Regions from separate parts of the Streptomyces sp. NPDC048514 genome, predicted to be linked through region 2. Evidence: riboswitches for the same ligand, from Rfam matches in the RefSeq annotation. Region 2 holds a riboswitch; the other holds the start of a gene.
The links. Region 2 has a riboswitch for cyclic di-AMP ahead of ACGFT2_RS09755 (transglycosylase family protein). Riboswitches for the same ligand answer to the same signal wherever they lie in the genome.
Positions count from the first base shown of each region.

Region 1: linked by a shared signal. The riboswitch ahead of ACGFT2_RS25850 (M23 family metallopeptidase) and the one ahead of ACGFT2_RS09755 (transglycosylase family protein) in region 2 are both predicted to bind cyclic di-AMP.

Region 1 is NZ_JBICWT010000011.1:369,520-374,062, reverse strand. It holds gene ACGFT2_RS25855 (aldo/keto reductase) at 1-289, opposite strand, end outside; gene ACGFT2_RS25850 (M23 family metallopeptidase) at 488-1,519, opposite strand; cyclic di-AMP (ydaO/yuaA leader) riboswitch at 1,527-1,696, opposite strand; gene ACGFT2_RS25845 (PP2C family protein-serine/threonine phosphatase) at 1,955-3,136, opposite strand; tRNA gene ACGFT2_RS25840 (tRNA-Met) at 3,338-3,411, opposite strand; gene ACGFT2_RS25835 (dihydrofolate reductase family protein) at 3,501-4,543, opposite strand, start outside.
Region 2 is NZ_JBICWT010000004.1:214,476-219,018, reverse strand. It holds gene ACGFT2_RS09765 (cytochrome P450) at 1-1,256, shown strand, start outside; gene ACGFT2_RS09760 (transglycosylase family protein) at 1,406-2,491, shown strand; cyclic di-AMP (ydaO/yuaA leader) riboswitch at 2,668-2,840, shown strand; gene ACGFT2_RS09755 (transglycosylase family protein) at 2,845-3,549, shown strand; gene eno (phosphopyruvate hydratase) at 4,109-4,543, shown strand, end outside.

The DNA of each region.
Region 1 (4,543 bases), on a different contig from region 2:
CCTGGTACTCCGGGTGCTGGCTGACCTTGGTGGCGATGACGACGTCGGCGCGGTTGCCGCGGGCCTTGACCCACTTGCCGATGATCGTCTCGGACTCACCGCCCTGGTTGCCCTCGATCCAGGCGCTGTAGCTGTCCGCGGTGTCCAGGAAGTTGCCACCGGCGGCCGTGTAGGCGTCGAGGACGGCGAAGGAGGCCTGCTCGTCGGCGGTCCAGCCGAAGACGTTGCCGCCGAGGGCGAGCGGGAAGACCTCGAGGTCGGAGGAACCGAGTTTGCGCGGAGAAGTCATACTTCGCGTCAACACCGACAGCGGATGATCCCATTCCGCCATCGGCGCCAAGTTCCCGCAAAGGCGGGCGCCCCAGGGCTCCGTACAGGAGGACGCCACCGGGGCTTCCGCGAAGCCGGACGCCACGGGGGCTTCCGCGAAGCCGGACGCCGGCAGGTCTTCCGCCGACGAGCACCCCGCGGTCCCGCGCAGCGAAGGTCAGGGGTTGATGCCCTTGCCCTGCAGCCACGCCATCGGGTCGATGCCGGTGGCGTCGCCGTTCGGGTGGACCTCCAGGTGCAGGTGCGGGCCGGTGACGTTGCCGGTGGCGCCGACGCGGCCGATGACGTCGCCCGTGCCGACCTTCTGGCCGACGGAGACACTGATCGAGGACTGGTGGCAGAACCACAGCTCCGTGCCGTCGTCGAGGGTGAGGACCGTCCGGTAGCCGTAGGAGCCGGCCCAGCCCGCCTGGGTGATCGTGCCGCCGTGGATGGCCTTGATGAGGGTGCCCGTGGGGGCGGCGAAGTCGAGGCCGGTGTGGTGGCCTGAGGACCACATCGAACCGGCCTGGCCGAAGGTCGAGGTGATCGTGTACGAGGACGTCGGCAGCGTGTACTGCTTGGCCAGCTCGGCCAGCCGCTTCGCCTCGGCCGCCTTCTCGGCGTCGGCCTCCGCCTTCTCCTTGGCGGCGGCGGCCTTGGCCGCGGCCTCCTTCTCCGCCTTGGCGGCGGCTTCCGCGCTCTGCTTCTCGGCGGTGGCCAGCGCGGCGGCGGTGGCCCTGCTGTCGGCCTTGCTCTGCTGCTGCTCGGCCTGGGCCATGATCCGGTTGCGCAGGGTCTCGCCCGCGTCGGTGTGCTGCTCGGTGTCCGCGGAGGTCACGCCGACGTCGCTGAGCGCGGTGGTGCTCGCCTCGGGCGCCGGCGAGGAGCCGTCCTCGAACAGCGAACCCATGGAGGGCAGGTCCGGCAGGGAGATGGACACCGGCGGCTTGCCGGTGTTGGCGCTGGCCATGCCGCCCGCGCCGACCGCGGCGATCACGCCGACGCCGAGGACGGTGGAGCTGCGGGCGAATCCGCCGCGCTGCTTGGCGACGCGGTGCCGGCCGCGAACCGGGGTGATGGACTCCTCGGTGGGATTCCACTCCTCCCAGGGGCCCTCCTCGGCGCTGTAGGAGCCGTACCCGAAGGTCTCGGGCTCGGACGGTGCCGGTATGAACGGGGCTTCTGGGGCAGGCCGGTTGGACGCCACGCGGGCGCGCTCCTTTCCTTCCGCCGCCTACCGGGTTAGCTGACGGGTTCGGAGCAGGAAGGTCTCCTACGCGCGTAAACCGGACGTGGACTCAGCGAGTTCACGACGGCTTTCGCGTGATTCACCCCAAAGGTGGTGGTTCCCCGGTTCCCTCGCGGGATTCGGCGCGTGCGCACGGAGCCGTCTCTTGTGACGGCTGGGACGACCGCGCTGCGTTATCGAACGTTAATAGACCCGGCAGGTGGTTTCCAAGCCGTTCGGCTTGATCATTAATGTTCCCGGCCATGGACTTACCCTGCAGTCCGCTGCAAATCGGGCGAGTTGACCGAGATTCAGGAGTCACAGAGGTTTTGATGGTGACTCAGGTGTCCTGCGGACGGGGGTCGTGCGGTCACCGACGGTGAGGGCGGTCACGACCGCCGTACGGCGAGCCGTTCACGGTTGCCGTACGGCGAGCAGCGCCATGTCGTCCGCCATCCCGCCCCCGGAGTGCCGCCGCACCTCCGCGGCGAGCCGGCCCAGCAGCGCGCCGGGGCCGGGGAAGACGCGGCCGGCCAGCCGCCGCTCGGGTTCGTAGAAGCGGCCGTGGGCGTCCCGGGCCTCGGACAGGCCGTCGGTGTAGAGCAGCAGGGTGGCCCCGCTCGGGAAACGGGTCTCCAGTGCCCGGTCGGGCCAGCCGCCGAGGTCACGCATGCCGAGCGGCAGCGCCGGTTCGTGCCCGGTCAGGGTCCGCAGGGAGCCGTCGGCGTGCAGCACCAGCGGCGCCGGATGGCCGCGGTTGACGACCCGTACGACGCCGTCACCGTGCGGGAGTTCGGCGAGCACGGCGGTGGTGAAGCCCTCGAACGCGTCGATACCGTCCCGCCGGGTGCCCTCGCGGGCCAGCGCCCGCTCCAGGCGCTGAGCCACCGCCTCCAGCGTGGCCTCCTGCTCGGCCGCCTCCCGGAACGCCCCGATCACCACGGCGACGGCGGCGACCGCACTCAAGCCCTTGCCGCGCACGTCCCCGACGACCAGCCGCACGCCGTACGGGCTGTCCTGCACCGCGTACAGGTCGCCGCCGATGGACGCGTCCCGGCGCGCCGCCTCGTAGCAGGCGGCGATCTCGAAGCCGCCGATCCGCTCGGCGGGCTGGGGCAGGACGGCCCGCTGGGCGGCCTCGGCGATCTCCCGGGCGGAGGCCAGCCGCCGGTCGCCGAGGCGGACGGCGCGGTTGATGGCGACGGCCAGCAGGGCGACCGTGGCGACGGTCACGCCGTCGGTGACGGTGGCCGGCGCCGAGTGGCCGCCGGCCTGGGCGTTCACGGCGTACGCGGCGGCGAGGGCGGCCAGGCCGGTCAGGACCGTGGTGCGCAGTGCGGACAGGGGCGCCGCGATCAGCGGGGCGGCGGTGAAGAACGGGACGGCGGTGAAGCCCTCAGGTGTGAGCAGGCCGTAGAGGACACCGCCCGCGACGAGGAGGGCGGGCAGGGCGCGGGCCAGGGCGCGTGGGCCGGGGCGGCGGGACCTTCGCACGGGTGCGGGCTCGTCACCGATACCCGGGTCCGGCACGAGGTCGCCGGGGAGCCTGCCGCCGGCCCTGGCGTACGCGTTCTCCTCCAGCTCACCAGGGCGCACCGCATGTCTCCCACGTGTCCGACGTAGGTCCAGGGTTGCGGGCCCCGGGACGCGGGGCGACCGGTGTGGACCGACCGGATGATCGACTGTGACGTACGCCACGTGGCCCCGATCGCCGTGACCGCCCTCTCCGGCGGGACGGCGCCGGACAAACACTCAGGGCCGGAATCCAAGTACTGGATTCCGGCCCTGAGTCTTCAGTAGCGGGGACAGGATTTGAACCTGCGACCTCTGGGTTATGAGCCCAGCGAGCTACCGAGCTGCTCCACCCCGCGTCGTTGTGTCTCAAGCATACGCCATGCGAAGGAGTGGTTGCACACCGGTTTCCTCCGGGCCCCGATCACCGGGGCTCCGGGGGTGCCGCTCAGCTCGGCAGGTGCGCGTTCGGCGCCTTGGCCGGCGCCTCGAACTCGGGGAGTACGACGACCTCGGCTCCGCTGCCCAGCAGCAGGCCGGTGCCGTCGGCCCCCGCGACGAAGGTGTCCGGCTCCCGCCAGGCGGTGACCACCCGGCGCACCCCGGCCCGCAGGATCAGCTCGGCGCAGGGCACGGGCCGGGAGGCGCGGCGGGCGCAGGGCTCCAGGCTGCTGTAGACCGTGGCACCGGCCAGCCTTGGATCGGCCGTGTCGAGCTTCGCCAGCGCCGCCTCCTCGGCGTGGACCACCGGGTCGCCGCCTTCCCGGGAGTGGCCACGAGCCAGTTCGGTGCCGTCGGCGGCGACCACGACGGCACCGACGCTGAAGGCCGTCTCCGAGGGCGGGCACAGGGCGGCGAGTTCACAGGCGGTGCGCAGCCAGTGCCGGTCGGCGGCCGTGGGGGCGGCACCGGCACCGGGAGCCGTGGGCTCGTAGCGCATGAGGACGACGTCCTCGATGCGGAGGGTCTCGACCAGACGCAGCCGGCCGCCCTGGTACGGCCCCGGCCCGAACAGGCGCGGGGCCGCCGGGTCGCCCACGAAGAGCGGGGCGAGGACCAGCTGGAGTTCGTCGGCGAGCCCCTGCCGCAGGAGCTGGGTGTGCACCTGCCCGCCGCCCTCGACCATCAGGCGCGCGACCCCGCGCACCTCGTGCAGGTGTTCCAGCAGGAGCCGCCAGTCGATGCCGGGGCCGAGCGGGACGACGTCGGCGGTGCCGCCGAGGAGGCGGCGGGCCCGTTCGGCGCCGTCGTCGGTCGTGTAGACGAGTTTCTCGCCGCCGGTGTGCCAGAAGTGGGCGTCGGGGTCGAGGTCACCGGAGGCGGTGACGGTCACCTTCAGCGGGTACGCGGGCCTGCCCTCCGCCAGCCGGGCCGCGCGCCGCTCGGCGGAGTTGACCAGCAGGCGCGGATTGTCGGCGCGGATCGTGCCGGCGCCGACGAGGATCGCGTCGGCGCCGGCCCGCACCTCGTCCACCCGGTCGAAGTCGGCCG
Region 2 (4,543 bases):
CGGACCTCTTCACCTGGGAGTTCGCCACCGACCCCTACCCCGCCTACGCCTGGCTGCGCGAGCACGCGCCCGTGCACCGGACCCGGCTGCCCAGCGGCGTGGAGGCCTGGCTGGTCACCCGGTACGCCGATGCCAAGCAGGCCCTGGCCGACCAGCGGCTGAGCAAGAACCCGGCGCATCACGACGAGCCCGCGCACGCCAAGGGGAAGACCGGCATCCCCGGCGAGCGCAAGGCCGAGCTGATGACGCATCTGCTGAACATCGACCCGCCGGACCACACCCGGCTGCGCCGGCTCGTCAGCAAGGCGTTCACCCCCCGCCGGGTCGCCGAGTTCGCCCCCCGGGTGCAGGAGCTGACCGACCAGCTCATCGACCGGTTCGCCCTGACGGGCTCCGCCGACCTCATCCACGACTTCGCCTTCCCGCTGCCCATCTACGCCATCTGCGACCTGCTCGGTGTCCCGCGCGAGGATCAGGACGACTTCCGGGACTGGGCGGGCATGATGATCCGGCACGGCGGCGGGCCCCGGGGCGGGGTCGCCAGGTCGGTGAAGAAGATGCGGGGTTATCTGGCCGAGCTGATCCACCGGAAGCGCGCGGCGCTGCCCGCCGAGCCCGCGCCCGGCGAGGACCTCATCTCCGCCCTCATCCGCGCCTCGGACCACGGTGAGCACCTCACCGAGAACGAGGCCGCCGCCATGGCCTTCATCCTGCTGTTCGCCGGGTTCGAGACGACCGTCAACCTCATCGGCAACGGCACCTACGCCCTGCTCACCCACCCCGGGCAACGCCGGCGGCTGCAGGAGTCCCTGGCCCGGGGGGAGACGGACCTGCTGGCGACCGGTGTGGAGGAACTGCTCCGCTTCGACGGGCCGGTGGAGCTGGCCACGTGGCGGTTCGCCACCGAGCCGCTCACCGTCGGCGGGCAGCACATCGCGCCGGGCGACCCGGTCCTCGTCGTGCTCGCCGCCGCCGACCGGGACCCGGAGCGGTTCGCCGACCCGGACGTCCTGGACCTCGCCCGCCGCGACAACCAGCACCTCGGCTACGGTCACGGCATCCACTACTGCCTCGGTGCGCCGCTGGCACGTCTGGAGGGCCAGACCGCGCTGTCCACCCTGCTCACCCGCCTGCCCGACCTGCGGCTCGGCGCGGACCCGGCCGAACTGCGCTGGCGCGGCGGACTCATCATGCGGGGCCTGCGCACCCTGCCCGTGGAGTTCACGGCGGCCCCCGGCGGCGCCGCGCAACGGTAGTCACGGCGGACGTTCCAACCGTGATCTTCACGTGATCTGTGCGGCATTAACTTGTGACAAGTGATCGTCTGCCTATACGTTCACCCATCAGCGCGGCGACGAGTGTCATCCGCCGTGCCGGCCCCCGCTGTCGCACGAAAGGCTTCCGCATGCTCTCCGGGAACGGTCGTCACCGTCGCCCCCGTCAGGCTCCGGCCCTCCTCGTCGCGGCCGGAGTGACCGGCTCCGCGATCGCCATCCCGCTGCTCGGCGCCGCGAGCGCGAACGCCGCCGACGGCACCACGTGGGACAAGGTGGCCGAGTGCGAGAGCGGCGGCTCCTGGAGCGCGAACACCGGCAACGGGTACTACGGCGGTCTGGCGATATCGCAGGACGACTGGGACAAGTACGGCGGCGTCCAGTACGCGGACAGCGCCGACCAGGCCAGCCGTTCGCAGCAGATCGCCGTCGCCGAGAAGATCCTCGCCGACAAGGGCACCACGCCCTGGGCCACGTGCGCCCTGCTGTCCGGGCTGACGTCGAACTCGGGCTCCGTGGACGTCGACACGGGGGTCGGCGGCTCCGGCGGTACCGGTGGTTCGCCCGACTCGTCCGGTTCGGCCGGCGACTCCGACTCGTCCGGTCTGCCGGATGCGTCGACCTCGGACCCCGGCAGTGACTCCGGCAAGGACACCGGCTCCGGTTCCGGTTCCGGCTCAGGCTCCGGTTCCGGCTCGGACTCCTCCAGCGGCTCGCCGGACGCGCCGGCGTCCGGTCCGGGCAAGGACGCCGGCACCGATGCCGGCACCGACTCCGGCTCGACCGGTACCAATAAGCCCGAGTCGGACAAGTCCACCTCGCCCGGCGCGGGAAAACCGCAGAAGCGCGACGACTCGACCGTCACCACCCCCGGTGCCGACAACTCGGGCAATTACCGGCAGAACGCCGGTTCCTGGAGCCTCGTCGACACCGGCGCCCTCACGCAGGGCGGACGTCATCGCGGAGAGAGCGCGGACGAAAGGGTGACAAACGGTCAGGAGGGGACCCTGGCGGGCCGGCACGCCTCCCGCGAACCGGGCACCTACACCGTCCGCGAGGGCGACTCGCTCGCCTCCATCGCCGACTCCCTGGAGGTCGACGGAGGGTGGCGTGCGCTCTATGCCGACAACAAGAAGGCCATCGGCGCCGACCCGAACCGCATCACTGCCGGTCAGACCCTGGAAGTCGGTCCCGAAACGGGCGAAAAGCAGCCGTAGTTGACGCCCTGATTCGACGCTGATGTCCGGTTTGGTGAAAGTGTGGGATGAGTCTCAGAAGCCCTGATCGTCTTTGAAATTCCGTCGATCGCGTGTCTACGGTCAAGGCCGCTCGTCACCACGAGCCCCGGCAGTCGCAACGCCGAATCCTGCCAGCGATTGCCCGGGAACAGTCGTCGCGTCAAGCGCCGAAGGCAGGAGCGGGGGACCCAAGGTAGGTGCCGGGACCAGCAGTTGAGCTGGCACCGGCTGGGGGTGAAGCCGCACTCCGCGCAAGCGGGAGTGCGGCCGGGCAACTCAATCGGCCCGAACCCGACAGCTCACCTCGCAGGCGTCGGTGAGGGGATCGATCCATGCTGTTTTCCGGCAAGGGCAAGCACCGTCGTCCGTCCAAGGCCGTCCGCGCCGTCGCGCTGGCCGGTGTCACCGGCGCCGCCGTCGCCGCCCCGCTGATGGCGGCCGGCAACGCCTCCGCCGCCACCACCTCCGAGTGGGACTCGGTCGCCCAGTGCGAGGCCGGCGGCAACTGGTCCATCAACACCGGCAACGGCTACTACGGCGGCCTGCAGTTCTCCGCCTCCACCTGGGCCGCCTACGGTGGCACGCAGTACGCCGCCACCGCCGACAAGGCCGGCAAGGCGCAGCAGATCGCCGTGGCCGAGAAGGTCCTCGCGGCCCAGGGCAAGGGCGCCTGGCCGGTCTGCGGCACGGGCCTGTCGAGCACCCCCAACGGCGGCTCCGCCCCGGCCGCGCCGTCCGGCGACACCGCGTCGAAGAAGACCACCTCGTCGAGCGGCACCACCACCCGCTCCACCGGCGACCAGGCCGCGTCCCGGTCCGCCGAGCGTCCGGCCGCGAGCAAGACCGTCACCACCCCGACCGGCAAGAAGGTCAAGAAGGGCGACGGCGAGTACAAGGTCGTCACGGGTGACACCCTCGGCACCATCGCCCAGAAGCACGGCGTCAAGGGCGGCTGGCAGAAGCTGTTCGAACTGAACAAGGACATCGTCCAGGACGCCGACCTCATCTACCCGGGTCAGCAGCTGCACCTGAAGTGACAGCGGGCCCCGCACGGGCCGCGCCCTTGCTGCACCTGAAGTGACAGCGGGCCTCGCACGCCCGCACCTGAAGTGACAGCGGGCCTCGCACGCCCGCACCTGAGGTGACAGCGGGCCGCGCCCGGCCGCACCTCAGGTGACAGCGGGCCTCGGCCGCGCCGCACCCGAGGTGACGGCGGGCCCGGTCCCGCGGCACCCGGAGCCGCAGCGGGCCGCCGGCCACGGTGCGGCGCCCTCACCTCCCCGGCCCGTCCCCCGAAGACCCCGTGAGGGCCACCCCCGTCCCCACGGGCTCCCCGCCCCGGCGCGTGTTCCCCCGTACGCGCCGGGGCGGGGTTTTTCGTTTCCAGGCGCCGGCCCCCGCGCTTTCCCTGTTCTTCACCGGTACCCCTCTTTGTTCCGACAGTGAACAATGGGTACCGTCTGCGTGTCCCTCACTGTCCACGGGACGGTCGGTCGGTGGCCGACGCCCCGGGGGCGGTTAGGCTCTAGTCGCAAGGCCCAGCCGCGAGGCAGCCGGCCCCGCGCTTCCAGCGTCACATCCAAGAAGGAGATGCTCGTGCCGTCCATCGACGTCGTCGTAGCCCGGGAAATCCTGGACTCCCGAGGCAACCCCACGGTCGAGGTCGAGGTCGGCCTCGACGACGGCAGCACGGGTCGTGCCGCCGTCCCGTCCGGCGCCTCCACCGGCGCCTTCGAGGCCATCGAGCTGCGCGACGGTGACTCGAACCGCTACCAGGGCAAGGGTGTCGAGAAGGCCGTCCTCGCCGTCATCGAGCAGATCGGCCCCGAGCTGGTCGGCTACGACGCCACCGAGCAGCGCCTGATCGACCAGGCCATGTTCGACCTGGACGCCACCGACAACAAGGGCTCCCTCGGCGCCAACGCCATCCTCGGCGTCTCCCTGGCCGTCGCCCACGCCGCCTCCGAGGCGTCCGACCTGCCCCTGTTCCGCTACCTGGGCGGCCCGAACGCGCACCTGCTGCCGGTGCCG